Regions from separate parts of the Streptomyces sp. NPDC012510 genome, predicted to be linked through region 2. Evidence: riboswitches for the same ligand, from Rfam matches in the RefSeq annotation. Region 2 holds a riboswitch; the other holds the start of a gene.

Evidence for each region. A riboswitch is a leader RNA that binds a small molecule or an ion and turns the genes downstream of it on or off. The one in region 2 is predicted to bind thiamine pyrophosphate.
Region 1: another riboswitch for thiamine pyrophosphate. It lies ahead of thiC (phosphomethylpyrimidine synthase ThiC); the one in region 2 lies ahead of thiO (glycine oxidase ThiO).

Annotation. Positions count from the first base shown of each region.
Region 1 is NZ_JBIBEN010000004.1:198,253-203,600, forward strand. Features, by position in the region: gene ACFY9I_RS08710 (hypothetical protein) at 1-328, shown strand, start outside; gene thiC (phosphomethylpyrimidine synthase ThiC) at 571-2,397, opposite strand; TPP riboswitch at 2,390-2,546, opposite strand; gene ACFY9I_RS08720 (YibE/F family protein) at 2,618-4,030, shown strand; gene ACFY9I_RS08725 (SsgA family sporulation/cell division regulator) at 4,064-4,501, opposite strand; gene ACFY9I_RS08730 (IclR family transcriptional regulator C-terminal domain-containing protein) at 4,600-5,337, opposite strand.
Region 2 is NZ_JBIBEN010000017.1:157,436-162,783, forward strand. Features, by position in the region: gene pknB (Stk1 family PASTA domain-containing Ser/Thr kinase) at 1-428, opposite strand, end outside; gene ACFY9I_RS29035 (thiazole synthase) at 569-1,363, opposite strand; gene thiS (sulfur carrier protein ThiS) at 1,367-1,567, opposite strand; gene thiO (glycine oxidase ThiO) at 1,582-2,757, opposite strand; TPP riboswitch at 2,755-2,866, opposite strand; gene ACFY9I_RS29050 (hypothetical protein) at 2,919-3,269, shown strand; gene ACFY9I_RS29055 (FAD-dependent oxidoreductase) at 3,302-4,534, shown strand; gene ACFY9I_RS29060 (Rv2175c family DNA-binding protein) at 4,646-5,011, shown strand; gene thiE (thiamine phosphate synthase) at 5,129-5,348, shown strand, end outside.

The sequences.
Region 1 (5,348 bases), on a different contig from region 2:
GCTGCGCAACAACGCCACCGCCCTCCTGGACGTCGGTGCTCGCAGCAAGTTGAACGACGAGGTGAACCGGGCCAGGGAGGCCTGGCGCGAAGCCCTTCTGGAGCGTGGCATCCTGCCGTTCCTCCGCGACGCCCTCGCGAACCCGGGCCCGGCGGCACTGGAGGAGTCCGACCGACCGGCACCGCCCAGCCGTATGCCGCACCTCGGTTACAACCGCCCCAGCTTCAGCAGCAGCCCGGACAGCGGCGGCACCGCCTCTCGCCCGAGTTACACCAGCCCGGACTTCACGAGCCCGGACTTCGGCGGCCCGGAGCACCGGCCCGAATGACGCCGGGCCCCGGCCGCCGCCCCGGCATCCACCGGGCTGGCGGCCCCGGCGCCACACCCACGCCGGCCGGAACGGACCGCCCCACAGCGGCGAGCGCTTCGCCCAGCCGGTCTCAGGTCACCGCTGCCCCGTGGCGGCGGGCTCTCCCGGCAACCGGCCGGAAGAGCACCGCTTGGCGCACGGGGGACCTGCGTCCGCGATCGGACCACGTCCGCCGTGTCCGACCCGCACGTCGGTGCGCCTCAGTCCGCCATCGGCAGGTAGACCCGGTTTCCCGCCTCGGCGAACTCCTTGGACTTCTGGGCCATACCCGCCTCGATCTCGGCCCGGGAACCGCCGTGTTCACGACGGATGTCCTGGGAGATCTTCATCGAGCAGAACTTCGGGCCGCACATGGAGCAGAAGTGGGCCGTCTTGGCCGGCTCGGCCGGGAGGGTCTCGTCGTGGAACTCACGGGCGGTGTCGGGGTCGAGGGCCAGATTGAACTGGTCCTCCCAGCGGAACTCGAAGCGGGCGTCCGACAACGCATCGTCCCACTCCTGTGCGCCCGGGTGCCCCTTGGCGATGTCCGCCGCATGGGCCGCGATCTTGTAGGTGATGACGCCGGTCTTCACGTCGTCACGGTTGGGCAGTCCCAAGTGCTCCTTGGGAGTGACGTAGCAGAGCATCGCGGTGCCCCACCACGCGATCATCGCGGCACCTATGCCTGAGGTGATGTGGTCGTACGCCGGTGCGACGTCCGTGGTCAGCGGGCCGAGCGTATAGAACGGAGCCTCATCGCAGATCTCCTGCTGCAGATCGATGTTCTCCTTGATCTTGTGCATCGGAACATGTCCCGGGCCTTCGATCATGGTCTGTACGTGGAAACGCTTGGCGATCGTGTTGAGTTCCCCGAGGGTGCGCAACTCCGCGAACTGCGCCTCGTCGTTGGCGTCCGCGATGGAGCCCGGCCGGAGGCCGTCGCCGAGGGAGTACGTCACGTCGTAGGCGGCGAGGATCTCGCACAGTTCCTCGAAGTTCTCATAGAGGAACGATTCCTTGTGGTGTGCCAGACACCAGGCCGCCATGATCGATCCGCCGCGGGAGACGATGCCGGTCTTGCGGTTCGCGGTGAGCGGCACATACGCCAGGCGCACGCCCGCGTGGACCGTCATGTAGTCCACGCCCTGCTCGGCCTGCTCGATCACCGTGTCCTTGTAGATCTCCCAGGTCAGTTCCTCGGCCTTGCCGTCGACCTTCTCCAGTGCCTGATAGAGCGGCACCGTGCCGATGGGGACGGGGGAGTTGCGCAGCACCCATTCACGGGTGGTGTGGATGTTCCGGCCGGTGGACAGGTCCATGACCGTGTCCGCTCCCCAGCGGGTCGCCCAGGTCATCTTCTCGACCTCCTCCTCGATGGAGGAGGTGACCGCGGAGTTGCCGATGTTGGCGTTGACCTTCACCAGGAACCGCTTGCCGATGATCATCGGCTCGATCTCCGGGTGGTTCACGTTGGCGGGCAGTACGGCCCGGCCCGCGGCGATCTCCTCGCGCACGACCTCCGACGAGACGTTCTCCCGGACGGCCACGAACTCCATCTCCGGGGTGATCTCCCCGCGTCGTGCGTACGCGAGCTGGGTCACCGCTCGGCCGTCACGACTGCGGCGCGGCCGACGCGACCGCCCCGGAAACACCGCGTCGAGGTTGCGCAGTCCACCGCGCGGCGAGGTGTGCTTGATGCCGTCGTCCTCGGGGCGCACGGGACGGCCCGCGTACTCCTCGGTATCTCCCCGGGAGACGATCCAGTTCTCGCGAAGAGGGAGGAGCCCCCTCCTGACGTCGGTCTCGGCTGTCGGATCGGTGTACGGGCCGGAGGTGTCGTACAAGGTGACGGACTGCCCGTTGGTGAGGTGCACCTGGCGGACCGGCACCCGTACGTCGGGGCGTGAGCCCTCGATGTACGCCTTGTGCCAGCCGATGGACTTCCCGGCCTCCAGGGGCTGTTCGCCCCGATTCTTTTCGCCCTCGGACCCGGCAGATGTCCCGTCCGTCCGGCCGGAGGCAGACGTGCGTGTGTCCTCGATGGTCATGAGACCTACTCCCTACGCCGGCATTACCCGGTAACAGGTTCAGCGGTCGACGCAGCGATTTCCGCCCGACGATGTTCCACGTGAAACATCGCGTCTGCGGAGGTCAGCGCCCTCTCAGCCCGGTGCTCCGAGCTCCCGCGTGTGCAAAGGTGCCCCCACGCTAGCGGCAGATGTGGCGCGGTGAACAGTGGGCATCGCTCGTTCTTGCGATGATCGGGCGGTGACCACGACGCAGCAGCCACCGCCTCCACCCTCCGAGCCGCCCCATGGCCATGGCCCAGGAAACGGCCACGGCCATGGCTCCGACGGCGGCCATGGCTCCGACGGCGGCCACGGCCATTCGCACAGCCACAGCCACGGCCCAGCCGCGCCCGTCTCACAGCATCTTCGCAAGGTCATCGCCGCGGTGCTGATCCCCTTCGCGACCGCGGTCGTCGTGGGCCTCGTCGTGCTCTGGCCCGGCGGCGCACCGGCGCACGAGCGCACCGGGGTGGGCTTCGACCGGCAGACGCAACAGGCCACTGTGACCAAGGTCGATGCGGTCGACTGCTCGTCGGTGAACGCCTCCGGCGTCCCCCCGACCGGCGACACGTCCACCGCCGAAGGCTCGGCCGCACAGCAGCAGGCGAACGGCACCTGCAAGAAGGCCACGGTCCGGGTCGACACCGGCAAGGACAAGGGACGTACGTTCACGGAGATCGTGCAGCCCGACCAGTCACGGCAGTTGGAGCAGGGCCAGGAGGTCGTGGTCGCTTACGAGCCCGCCGCGCCCAAGGACCTGCAGTACTCGGTCACCGATGTGAACCGGAAGCTCCCGATGGCGCTGCTCGCCGGGATCTTCGCGCTCGCTGTCGTGGTGGTGGGCCGGCTGCGCGGTGTCATGGCCCTGGTCGCGCTGGCCATCAGTTTCATGGTGCTGACCCTCTTCATCCTGCCGGCCATCCTGCAAGGCTCGAATCCCCTGGTCGTCGCGGTGGTCGGGGCGAGCGCCATCATGCTGATCGCGCTCTACATGTGCCATGGACTCTCGGCCCGGACATCCGTGGCGGTGCTCGGCACGCTGATCTCGCTGCTGCTGATCGGTCTGCTGGGTTCGGGGTTCATCGGCTGGGCCAGCCTGACGGGCAACACGGACGACAACACCGGCCTGATCCACGGGCTGTACCCGTCGATCGACATGAGCGGTCTGCTGCTCGCGGGCGTCATCATCGGTTCGCTCGGTGTGCTCGACGACGTCACGGTCACCCAGACCTCGGCGGTCTGGGAACTGCACGCGGCGAATCCCGCGATGGGTTGGCGTGGGCTGTACCGCGCGGCCATCCGGATCGGCCGGGACCACATCGCCTCGGTGGTCAACACCCTCGTCCTCGCCTACGCCGGTGCCGCGCTGCCGCTGCTGCTGCTCTTCTCGATCGCCCAGAGCAGTGTCGGCACGGTCGCCAACAGCGAGCTGGTCGCCGAGGAGATCGTGCGCACGCTGGTCGGCTCGATCGGTCTGGTGGCCTCCGTCCCGGTGACCACCGCGCTGGCCGCCCTGGTCGTCTCGGCCGACCGCCCCACTGCCCTGGAAGCAGCGGCCGCTCCCGCTCCGGCTCCGGCGCGCGGAGGAAAGGGCCGTCGCCGCAAGCGCTGAAGCATTACAGGTCGCGACGGACGCCGTAACGGTTCAGCCGGCGCTCTGTTCCTCGGCCAGGATGCGGTCCAGCGCCTCGTCGAGGAGCGTGTCGAAGTCGGCGAGGGAACGCTCCTGCCCCAGGGGCACGAGCTTGTCCGTACGGTCCAGGAAGGCCACCAGCGGCGCCGTGCCGACCCGGAACATCGCCTGGTCGGTGCCCACCTGAAGCCGGATCAGGACCTCACCGAACGACTCCGGGTCCGCGGGCGCGATATGGACGTCCCCGTCACCGCACGGCCGTCCGACCCCGTCGATGAGCAGCTCCCGCCCGAAGGCCCAGGTCACCGGAGCGTCGCCGGGCAGGTGGAAGGTCAGCCGCACAGCGTAGGGATCACAGGTCTCGTAACGCAGCTCCACCGGGATGCGGAAGGAGAGCTCCTCCGAGACGAGGAAGCTCATCATGACCTCTGCCTGTACCGACTCGCGCATCGCCTACCCCGCCGTGTTCGTCGACTGGCCAGGAATCATCCGCCTGACACCCCTGGAAGTTTGCTGAAAGTACACGAGAGATCACAAGGAGTGATTTTTCAGATGCTGATAGAGATCGCGAGTGTCCCTAGTACCTTTCCGATCTCGGTCTGCAACTGATGGGCCGCCGGCAGCAGCCGGTCGGCCTGGTGCGAGGGCAGCGAGATGGCGAGGGTCCCGGCAGTGGTCCCCACCGTGATCGGGATGGCCGCACAGGCCGTCCCCAGGGCGTACTCCTGCCGCTCGACGACCGGTTCCATCCGTCCGATCCGATCGAGGCGCCGTAGCAGCGTCTCGTTGTCACGGACCGTGTACGGGGTGATCGACTGCACCGGATAGCGGTCCAGATGGTCGCGGCGTGCTTCGTCGCTCAGTTGGGACAGCAGGCACTGCCCGATGGCGTGTGCGTGGCCGGTCTCCCGAAAGTCGGCCCACTCCTCCACCGCCGGCGCGCTCGGGCTGTCGGCGACGCACATGACCTCGATCTCGCCGTCCCGGTAGATCGCGAAGTAGACGGGTGCGCCGAGGGCGTCCCGCCAGTGCGCCAGAACCTCGCCCACGGTGCTGCGACGTTTCTGCTGCGCTCCGCTGCTGCTCAGCCGCTCGGCCGCCTCGCCGAGGAAGAACAGTCCCTTCTCCCTGTGGAGGTAGCCCTCGTGCACCAGCGTGCGCAGCAGGTGGTACGCCGTCGGCAGGGCGAGTCCGGCATCCCGCGCCAGCTGTTTGGCGGGCGCTCCGTGTTCCCGCTCGGCAACGGCCTCCAGCAGCCGCATGGCCCGCTGTACGGAGCCGATCAGCGTGCCGGAGC
Region 2 (5,348 bases):
TTCATGTCCCGGTGCACGAACCCGGCGCGGTGCGCGGCGCCCAGCGCGGCGAGCACGGGCTCCAGGATGTCCAGCGCCGCCCGGGGCTGCAGCGCGCCGCGCTCACGCAGCACGTCGCGGAGGGTGCAGCCGGCCACGTACTCCATCGCGAGGTAGACGTACGGGCCGTCGGTGCCCTGGTCGTAGACCCCCACCACGTTCGGGTGCGACAGCCTCGCCACCGACTTGGCCTCACGGATGAACCGCTCGACGAACATCCGGTCCGCGGCCAGCGTCGGATGCATCACCTTGAGCGCGAGCACGCGGTCGAGGCGGGTGTCCACGGTCCGGTAGACCGTGGCCATCCCGCCGACCGCGATCCGCGCCTCGACTCGATACCGGCCGTCGAGCACCCGGCCGACAAGCGGGTCCTGAAGGGTCGTGTCCACGCAGCGAGTCTACGAGCCGCCACCGACCCCCGGATCACGTCCGGTGCGGACTGCAGCAGAGCTGTGACCGGTCGGGGACGGTCGGGCGTCTCAAGGCTCAGGGGCGCGGGGGCCGTGTCCTGCGAGCCATGAGGCGCCGCTCAGAACGCCGGCCGCTCCGGGTCCAGCCGTGCCATCCCCTCCTCCGGCGACGACGCCTCCGCGAAGTACCGTCGGGGAATCCGGCCCGCCCGCCACGCCAGCCGTCCCGCCTCCACCGCGTGCCGCATCCCCTCGGCCATCAGCACCGGCTCCTGCGCCCGGGTGACGGCCGAGGCGAGCATCACCCCCGCACACCCCAGCTCCATCGCGAGCGCGACGTCCGACGCCGTTCCCGCCCCCGCGTCGAGGATCACCGGCACGCGCGCGTGCTCGACGATCAACCGGAAGTTGTGCGGATTGCGGATCCCGAGCCCCGACCCGATCGGCGACCCGAGCGGCATGATCGCCGCACAGCCCACGTCCTCCAGCTTCCGCGCGAGCACGGGATCGTCATTCGTGTACGGCAGCACGGTGAAACCGTCGTCGACCAGCGTCTCGGCGGCGTCGAGCAGCTCGATCGGATCGGGCAGCAGCGTCCGCTCGTCGGCGATGACCTCCAACTTGACCAGCGAGGTGCCGAGCGCCTCGCGCGCGAGACGGGCGGTCAGCACGGCCTCGCCCGCCGTGAAGCAGCCGGCCGTGTTGGGCAGTACACGGATGCCCAGCCTGTCGAGCACGGACAGGACCGAGCCGTGCACGGAGGCGTTCACCCGGCGCATCGCGACCGTCGTCAGCTCCGTGCCGGAGGCCACCAGCGCACGCTCCAGGACGTCCAGGCCGGCCGCGCCACCGGTGCCCATGATCAGCCGGGACGAATAGGTCGTACCGCCGAGGACGAAGGGGTCGTCTGCCATGGATCAGCCTCCTTGGACGGCGGTGAGGACCTCGACGCGGTCCCCCTCGCAGAGGGCGGTGGACGTCCATCGCGCGCGAGGGACGACGGTTTCGTTGAGGGCGGCGGCGACCCCGGACGGGGACGCGGTGAGAGCGCGTACGACCGCGTCGAGCGCCGTACCGGGAGCGATCTCCCGCCGCTCCCCGTTGACGAGGATGCTCAGGGTCTCGGTGGCGCTCACGCGGGCTGCTCCATGAGTGCGCGGGCCACACCGGCGCGGAACCGCAGCGGCGTGAAGTCCCTGGCCTCCTCCGGCAGTTCACCGGCGGTCAGCACATGGGCCATGACATCGCCGGTGACCGGGGTGAGGAGCACCCCGTTGCGGTGGTGGCCCGTCGCGAGGAGCAGACCGTCGAGTGCGGTGGGGCCGAGGAGCGGCGCGTTGTCGGGGGAGGCGGGGCGCAGGCCCGCACGGGTCTCGGTGAGCGGGAGTTCGGTGATCCCGGGGACGAGTTCATGGGCGTCGCGCAGCAGTTCGTAGACCCCGCCGGCCGTCACCGTGGTGTCCCAGCCCAGCTCCTCGCTGGTCGCGCCGACGACGAGTTCGCCGTTCTCGCGCGGCACCAGGTAGACGTGACCGCCGCGGACCACGGCCCGCACGGTCCGGCTCAGGAAGGGCGCACAGGGCTTCGGCACGGTCAGCCGCAGCACCTGCCCCTTCACCGGCCGCACCGGCGGCAGCACCTCCTCCGGGACCCCCGCGAGCCGCGCGCTGAGGCTGCCCGCGGCGAGGACGACCTGCCCGGCGGCCAACCGGTCACCGTCACCGGTCCGGACCCCGGCGGCCCGCGCCCGTACCACCGACAGTTCCTCAGCCCATGTCCGGTGGAACACCACCCCGGCGCGCTCGCAGGCCGCGACGAGGGCCCTGGACAGCCGCCTCGGGTCGATCTGGTGGTCCCCGTCGACGCGCAGCCCACCGCGCACGCCGGGGGCCAGCATCGGCTCCAGACGGCGGCAGTCACGGCCGCTCAGCCACTCCGACTCAAGGCCCGACCGCCGCTGCAGAGTGTGCAGTTCCCGCAGGTGGGCGCGGTCGTCGGCGTCGAGTGCCACGGCGAGCGTGCCGGAGCGGCGGTAGCCGAGGTCGAGGCCCGTCTCCTCGGTCAGCTCGGCCGCGAAGTCGGGGTAGCGGCGTGCGGACTCCAGGTTGAGCCCCAGCAGTGTCTGCTCGCCGTAGTGCAGTTCCGTCACGGCGGCGAGCATCCCGGCCGCCACCTGCGCGGCCCCGCCGCCGGGCTCGGGATCGACCACGGCCGTGGCCAACCCGCGCCGGGCGGCCCGCCACGCCGTGACCAGCCCGATGATTCCGCCCCCCACGACGAGGACGTCTGACGTGTGTGTACGCGACATGGGCGTCCAGCCCCTCCCTTCGCCGGCATGACCCGGATCAGGTTCGTACGGTCGGAGGCCGCCAGCCTCCCTCTCAGCCCGGTACGTCCGGGCTCCCGCGAGTGCTCTACGTTGGCCACCCTAGCCCGCCGCCGTAAGTCTCAGTAAGGGAGCCTCCACCCGTGGCACGTTCGCTCGACGGTCTCGTCCTCGCCCCCGTGGCCGACCAGGCCCCAGGTCAGGTGGGCACCCGCACCCGGTTCACCTACCACGAGAAGGACGGTGAGATCTGGGCGGAGTACACGGGCGGCGACGTCGTGCGCGGGCATCTGGTGGGCACCAGGGACGGCGACCGGCTGGACTTCCGGTACGTGCAGCTGAAGCGGGACGGGACGACGTCCTCGGGGCACTGCGTGTCGACGGTGGTCGAGCTCCCCGACGGGCGGGTGCGCCTGGAGGAGACCTGGGAGTGGGAGTCACAGGAAGGTGCCGGGAGCAGCGTTGTGGAGCAGGTCACCGAGCATGCCCCCTGACTGATGAACAGTCAGTTGTCTATGGTGATCAGGTGAGCGAGCAGACGCAACAACGGGGCACGTCACCGGCACGCCGCGTGGTCGTCGTGGGCGCGGGCATGGCCGGTGTGCAGACCGCGGTCGCCCTGCGCGAACAGGGCTTCGCCGGCACCGTCACACTGATCGGCGCCGAGCCCCACCAGCCGTACGACCGGCCACCGCTGTCCAAGGCCGTGCTGCTCGGCAAGGCCGAGGGCTCCGCCTTCGACGTCGACTTCGAGGCGCTCGGCATCGAACTCCAGCTGGGCCGTGAGGTGTCGGGCCTGCGCCCCGCCGACCATGAACTCGACACGGCCACCGGACCCGTCCCGTACGACGTCCTCGTCATCGCCACCGGCGCGGAACCGATCCGGCTGCCGGGGGCCGAGGGCGTGCCCGGAGTGCATCTGCTGCGGACGCTGGACGACGCGGAGCGGCTGCGGCCGGTGCTGGCGCAGCAGCACGACATCGTGGTGGTGGGCGCGGGCTGGATCGGCGCCGAGTTCGCGACGGCCGCGCGGGAGGCGGGGTGCGCGGTGACGGTCGTCGAGGCGGCCGACCGGCCCCTGGCGGGCGCGCTGCCGGCGGAGGTGGCCGCGCCGATGACCGCCTGGTACGCCGACAGCGGCACCACGCTGCGCACGCACGCGCGCGTGGAGCGTGTGGAGCCCGGGACGGTGGTCCTGGACGACGGCACCGAGATCCCGGCCGGGGCCGTCGTGGTCGGCATCGGCGCGCGCCCCGCCACGGCCTGGCTGCAGGGCTCAGGCATCGAGCTCGGCGCGCAGCACGGCGAGGTGGTGGCCGACGATCACCTGCGCGCCTCCGCGCCCGACGTCTACGCCGTCGGCGACTGCGCGTCCTTCCCTTCGGGCAGGTACGGCCAGCGCCTCCTCGTCCACCACTGGGACAACGCGCTCCAGGGCCCCCGCACGGTCGCCGCGAACATCCTCGGCGAGGCCCCCGAGCGCTACGATCCCGTTCCCTACTTCTGGTCGGAGCAGTTCGGCCGCTTCGTCCAGTACGCCGGTGACCACGCCTTCGCCGACACCACCCTCTGGCGCGGCGACCCCGCCGGTGCCGCCTGGTCCGTGTGCTGGCTCCGCGACAGCCGTCTCATCGCGCTCCTCGCCGTGGGCCGCCCCCGCGACCTGGCCCAGGGCCGCCGCCTGATCGACGCCGGCACCCCCATGGACCCGGCCCTCCTGCGGGATCCGTCGAGGCCCCTGAAGGCCGCCACGGCATAGCCCGGTGCCGGGAAGCGGGGCCTGCGGTGTCGCCGCAGGCGTACGCCCCGTCGGCCTCGCCGGAGGCGGCTCGGCTACCCAGTGTCAGTCGCAGATGGCAGTCTTGGAGACGTGACCGAGATTGACGCAAAGATCGATGCTCTCGTCCCCGCGTGGCTGACCCTCCCCGACATCGCCGAGATGCTCGACGTCGAGGTGACGCGCGTACGGCAACTGGTGAAGGAAGGCCAGCTCATCGCCGTACGCCGTGGTGAGAACCGCGCACTGCACGTCCCCGCCGCCTTCATCGACGGGGACAGGGTGGTCAAGGGCCTGTCCGGCACCCTGACCCTCCTGAGGGACGACGGCTTCACCGACGAAGAGATGCTGGAGTGGCTCTTCACTCCGGACCCCAGCCTGCCCGGCACCCCGGCCCAGGCCCTCAGCGAGAATCGCGGCACGGAGGTGAAGCGCCGGGCCCAGGCGCTCGCCGTCTGACCGGAACCACCTGAGAGAACCGCGACACCGCCAGCCGTACGGCGTACGGGAGCCCGCCCCGAGGAGCGCGATCCCGTACGCCGCACCGACGATCCACCACCAACGGGGGACCCACGCATGTCCGACGCCGACGCCCGGCTCGCCGACGCCCGGCTCTACCTCTGCACGGACGCCCGTACCCGTCAGGGCGACCTACCGGAGTTCCTGGACGCGGTCCTGGGCTCAGGCGTGGACATCGTGCAGCTGCGCGACAAGGGCATGGAGGCCGCCGAGGAGCTGGAGCACCTCCAGGTCTTCGCGGACGCGTGCCGTCGGCACGGCACGCTGCTCGCGGTCA